Linked DNA regions of Litorilinea aerophila. The protein of the gene in region 2 binds, or shares a complex with, the protein of the main gene of each other region. Links are inferred from orthologs where the notes say so. Each region holds a gene or a part of one and is shown on either strand. Other genes may lie near its edges.

Region 1 (2,866 bases), on a different replicon or contig from region 2:
ACGGCAAAGGGATAAGGGGTGGCCGTGGGCGTGGGCGTGATGGTAGGGGTGTCGGTGGCGGTGGGCGTGGGGGTCGCCGTGGGCGGTGGATCCGCCAATACCAGGGCCACCTGTCGGGTGTCGTTCACCACCCGCACGTGATTTTCCGCCACCCAGACGGATTCGCCGTTCACGCAGCAGATCTGGTACCAGGTGCCTTCCGGGTTCTGCCCCACGATGGCCACGGGGATGCCTGGCCCCAACTGGGCCACCAGGGGATATTCCGGGCCGGGGCCGCTGCGCAGGTTGACCAGGCCACTTTCCACCACCACGTAGGGCGTGGGGGTCGGGGTGGGGGTATCCGTGGGCAACGGCGTGGGGGTGGCCGTGGGCAGCAGGATGGGCGAGGCGGGGCCGGTGGCGGTGGGCGCCTGGGGGCCGGGCGGCTCCATGGCCAGCGGCGTCCCCTCGGGTGGGGCGATCTCCGGTTGGGTGGCCGTGGGGGGCGGCGTGGTTGGGATGGGAATCAAGGTGCTGGGATCCACTCCAGGGGGGACAATGAGCACGCCCGGTGTACCCGTCCTGGGCGGCGTCACCACGATGGGTGCACGGATGAACTCTGGCGTCGGCGAAAAGGTAGGCGCCGGGACACGGGTCGGCACAGGTTCAGGCTCCCGGTTCACCAGGTCGGCTGCCGAACATCCCACCAGGAGCCCCACCAGGAGAAGCCCCACCCCCAGCAGGGAACGAAGGTCGGCCTTCTTACGGGTTGACCGCTCCGCTGGGGCCGACGGTCTGCTCTTGGGCTGCACAGATGATGGCGGCTGTGTCCGGGGAACGAAGTGGCTGTCATGCAACGACACGATGTCCTCAAATTCCTCTTGCTGAAGCGCCAACCGGTCGGGCGGCAGCCTCCGGATGGCCGCGAGTATAGCACGAAGCCGCCTGATGCGCTAATGGATGGTCAGGAAAAATTTGGTGATTCCAGCGCTCTCTAATACAATAGCAAGGCTATTGACTGGAACGCGATGATAAAACGCTGATATCCAGCGGGAAATTCATTCGATAGGACGAAAGCAGGGTGTTCAAATGGCTCGTATGAAGGTAATTTTAACCCAGGACGTACCGGACCTGGGGCTGGCAGGAGAAGTCCACAGCGTGGCCGGCGGCTATGCGCGCAACTACTTGATGCCGCGGGGCCTGGCCATCCTGGCCACCAAGGGCGCGCTCAAGCAGGCAGAAGAGAGCCGGCAGGCCGGCATCCGGCGCCGGGCCCGGGAGCGGGCCAACGCCGAAGCCCAGGCCGAGGTGATCCGGCAGCAGCGCCTGCTCTTTGAGGCCCGGGCCGGCGAAAACGACCGGCTTTACGGCTCGGTCACCAGCGCCGACATTGCCGAGAAGCTGGCGGAAGCCACCGGCTTCGAGGTGGACCGGCGGAAGATCCAGCTGGACCAGCCCATCCGGGAGCTGGGCCTGTACACGCTGGAGATCCGGCTGGTGCCCGAGGTGTCCGCCGAATTCCAGGTGGCCGTGGTCCGGGAAGGGGAAACCTGGGCCGATGCCGAAAAGCGGGCTGCGGAGAAGGCGGCCGCCGAGAAAGCTGCGGCGGAAAAAGCTGCGGCGGAAAAGGCTGCAGCTGCCCAGGCTCAGGCCAAGGCCGCAGCTGCCGAGGCAGAAGAGGCCTGAGTTTCGACTGCCAGAAAAGACGCCGCCGGACGATCCGGCGGCGTCTTTTATTTCCCGGACTTCCCTGCAAATCCGTGGCGTCATTGCCCCGAGAGGTCCGGCAGGGGCAGATCCAACACGGCCACGGTTTCAAACCCACCATCCACAACCCGGTAGAGCACCAGTTGCAGGCCGTCCACCTGGCCCATGGCGGGGAGGGGCAGCCGGTAGCCATCCGCCACCGGCTCGTCAGGCGGCCAGCCCGACAGCGTCAGATGGCCATGGGCCGGCCCGGGGCGATCCTGCTGGATGAACCCGCCGGCCGGATCTTCCGGAGCTGGAATCAGGGCGCCGCCCCGGGTGAGCCGGAGGCTGATGGCGAGCCCCTGGGGCCAGCCGGTCGCAGGCAGACGCCAATAGAGGGTCACGTCCAGGCCCGGCGGGGCCTGTCGACGCACCGGCGCACCCTGGGGCGCGGGGGTCACCGCGATGCGCTCCAACACCACCACTCCCTCCCCGTCCCTCAGGTTGTCCCCCAAGTTGTCTCCCACGCTCACCGTCCAATTCACCGGCTGGCCCTGGGCAGCGGCCAGAGGATGGGCCGCCTGGCCGTGCTGGAACGCCAGCCAATCTGCCCCGAAGCTCTGGACCGTCACCGGCAGGGTGGGGGGCAGCTCGGCCCGCAGGGTGGCGGCCGCGTCCCACGTGGCCAGGACAAGCTGGTGGTGGGCCAGGCGCGTCGCGGCCTGATCACTGCCCACCACGGCCAGATCCGGGCGGATCTGCCAGATCCGGGTCAGGTAGTCCAGGGCCAGGGCGTCGTCCACCGCGGCGAAGAGTCCGGCGCCGATGGGCAGGGGCTGGTCCAGGAGCACGGCCGCCCGGTCCAGGGCTGTGTCCTGGGGACGGTTGTGGCTATTGGCCCCGGGCAGGGAGGCAGTTGTGCGCCAGGCGATGGCCGCCAGAAGCAGGAGGGCGGGTAGCCAGGTACGCAGCCAGCCGGGCGCTGGGGGCCATGGCCGGCGCTGCCAGCGATCCGCCAGGGCGAGCACGCCCAGCAGGATGAGGGGATAGGTGGGCAGGATGACCTGGAACCAGTTGCCGTAGCGGTAGGCCCAGCAGAAGCCCAGGTAGATGGCCAGGGTGCCATAGAGGAGCCAGGCCAGCCGCCGACCCAGCAGGGCGATTCCCACCAGGCCCAGGATCAGGATGGGGATGCTCA
Region 2 (2,788 bases):
CTCGTTGGCCTGGGATGACAGGGTGGCCCGTGTCCTGCGCAGCTGTTCCTCCAGCTCCTGGACGCGCCGATCCCGCAGGCGCAGGCGTTCCCGCCGGAAGTGATACCATTCCCAGAGGGTGGAGGTTGCGAAACCGAGCACGAAACCGGCGAGGACAAACCACAGCATCTCCAGTTGCATGCGCACCGAGCCTCTCTTTGTCATGCCGTGCAGATCCAATCCTGGGTTGTTGCTGGATGCGGACAGGTCGTTGGCGGGTGACAGCCGACGGGGTCGGCGTGGGCAATCTTTGCGGCTGGGATCATACACTGGAGCGGGCGACGGTGTCAATGCCCGGTCTATCCGTCCCCGTGCCGCCGCTGGCGGGCTGCCTCGAAGAGGATCACGGCACCGGCCACGGCGGCGTTGAGGGATTCCACCTGTCCCTGCATAGGGATGGCAATAGCGTGGGTCCGTTGACGGGCTGCGTCGCTGGGGCCAGCCGCTTCACCGCCGATGACCAGCGCGGCAGGCCGGCGCCAGTCCACCTGGTCGTATGGCGTCTGGGCCTCGGCCTCTGCCCGGTAGAGGATCATTTCGGGGGGCAATTGTTGGGCCAGCTGCTCCCAGGATTCGCAGATGCGCAGGGGGAGTCGGAAGTGGGCGCCCATCCCGGCCCGGATCACCTTCTCGTTGAAGGGATCCACCGTGCCCGGCGCCAGGAGGACCAGGTCCACCCCGGCTGCTTCGGCGGTGCGCAGCAGCGTGCCGGCGTTGCCTGGATCCCGCACCTGGTCCAGGATCAGGACCAGGGTAGGCTGTGAAGGCAGGGGACGGTGGGGCAGGGGGACCACCGCCAGGATCCCCTGGGGGGTGACCGTGTCTGAAACCGAGGCGAAGACTTCGGGGCTGCAGGCCAGACATTCCACCCCCTGCTCCTGGAGCTGCTGGAGCAGTCTGGCTGCCCGTTCTTGTCCGGCGACCGCCTCTGGGACGTAAAGGACCATCTCGGGGCGCACGCCGGCCTGGGTGGCGTCCTCCACCAGGCGGACACCTTCCAGCAGGATGCGGCCACTTTCATGGCGGTGGCGGCGTCGGTGCAGCTTCCGAATTTCCTTGATGCGTGGATTGCTGGTGCTGGTGATCATGGGATGGTGGCGCGTTTTCGGTGCTGGAGATACCTTGTTGGAGAGGAAGCTGGTGACGACATCCAGGCCGTGCATCCCTGGCGCAGGGGGACAAAAAAAGCGGCAGGAGCTGAAATGCTCCCGCCGCCGTTTGTCTGTCAGCCATGTCGCCTGGAACTCCCGGCGTCCATCCGCCGGAAGGTGCACGTGGAATTTAGGCCTGGAGTTGTGCCTTGGCCAGTTCTGCCAGTTGGCTGAAGCCCTGCGGATCCCGGACCGCGATGTCGGCCAGTACCTTGCGGTCCACCTGGACGTTGGCCTGTTTCAAGCCGTGGATGAAGCGGCTGTAGTTCAGGCCGTTCAGCCGCGCGGCGGCGTTGATTCGGGCGATCCAGAGACGCCGGAAATCCCGCTTGCGATTGCGGCGATCCCGGTAGGCGTAAAACAGGGATTTGAGCATGGCCTCGTTGGCCCGCTTGAAAAGCCGGGAGCGGGTGCCGAACTGGCCTTTGGTGAATTTCAGAACTTTTTTATGCCGTCGGTGGGCATAAACCTTCGGTCGTGAGCGTGGCATCTTGATCTCCTTCCGTGATGGCGGACCGCGCAGACGGGCGGTCGCTTTGGGAGCCGGTCACGTACTGGCTCAGGCGTGAAACACAGGCCAAAAGACTGGGTTCACGCCTGAGACCCCTGAATTTATTCCTGGGCAGCCTTCCCGGCCACGGTCTTCACCAGTTTGATCTGGCTCTTGACCGTGCTGGGGACAGTGTGCCGATAGTCGCTGATGGTGCTGCTGTTTTTCTTGCGGCGCAGGTGGCTGCGGCCCGCTTTCATCCGCATGAGCTTGCCCCGCTTGGTGAGCCGGAAACGTTTGGCTGCACCCTTGTGGGTCTTCATCTTTGGCATGATGGCCTCCTGGTTTCAGTCAAACTCGCCGTCTGAGCCGGCGGTGATTTCGCTGAGAGAGTTCGCTGGGACCCTGGCTGACAGGTAAAGACCGCGAACCAGACGCACAACACAAAAAGACAACACAAAAACGGGCAAGCGCCCGTTTTTGACAATCTTTCTCATTGTACAGGATCGCTCGACAAAACCCAAATTGGACACTGCCCGATCTGCAGCCAGGCTGGGAGCTGCCGGGTGTTACCTGCCCCTGGCAGCCGCGTCATGCCCCAGCACAAAACTCCGGGGTATCTGCCTGAGCTGAAACCGGGCAAGATGGCCCAGACATCACGAGGTCGTCGGTGCCAGGACCATCACCATGCTGCGCCCATCCAGGACCGGCCGGGATTCCACGGTGACCACGTCAGCCACGTCCCGGGCAATCCGTTCCATGAGCTGCTGGGCCACCTCTGGGTGGTAGATCTCTCGTCCCCGGAAGCGGACCCGAACCCGGATCTTGGCGCCTTCCTTGGCAAATTTTCGGATCTTGGACAGGACGACCTGGATGTCGTGCTCGTCGGTCTTGGGGCGAAGGCGAACCTCCTTCACCTCGATCTGCTTTTGCGCCCGCCGAGATTCTCGCTCCCGCTTCTGGCGTTCATACAGGTACTTGCCGTAGTCCATCAGGCGGCAGACGGGCGGGTCCGCATTGGGCGCAACCTCCACCAGGTCCAGCTCCTGCTCTTCCGCCAGGGCTATCGCCTCCCGGGCGGACATGATGCCCAGCTGCTGCCCATCGG

What was found. The genes of interacting proteins can lie anywhere in the genome.
Region 1: rplT (region 2) and rplI share a complex: the UniProt entries of both Bacillus subtilis proteins name them as parts of the 50S ribosomal subunit. The link is inferred for Litorilinea aerophila from one-to-one orthologs.

What each region holds. Positions count from the first base shown.
Region 1 is NZ_VIGC02000031.1:24,446-27,311, reverse strand. It holds rplI (50S ribosomal protein L9), read left to right. Parts: upstream 1-1,068; coding sequence 1,069-1,665; downstream 1,666-2,866. Other genes in the region: FKZ61_RS19370 (protein O-mannosyl-transferase family), read right to left, coding at 1,746-2,866; FKZ61_RS24090 (SH3 domain-containing protein), read right to left, coding at 1-842. UniProt on the Bacillus subtilis protein: Binds to the 23S rRNA.
Region 2 is NZ_VIGC02000038.1:12,604-15,391, forward strand. It holds rplT (50S ribosomal protein L20), read right to left. Parts: upstream 1,681-2,788; coding sequence 1,321-1,680; downstream 1-1,320. Other genes in the region: FKZ61_RS21000 (helix-hairpin-helix domain-containing protein), read right to left, coding at 1-204; FKZ61_RS21005 (TrmH family RNA methyltransferase), read right to left, coding at 339-1,127; rpmI (50S ribosomal protein L35), read right to left, coding at 1,803-2,012; infC (translation initiation factor IF-3), read right to left, coding at 2,337-2,788. UniProt on the Bacillus subtilis protein: Binds directly to 23S ribosomal RNA and is necessary for the in vitro assembly process of the 50S ribosomal subunit. It is not involved in the protein synthesizing functions of that subunit.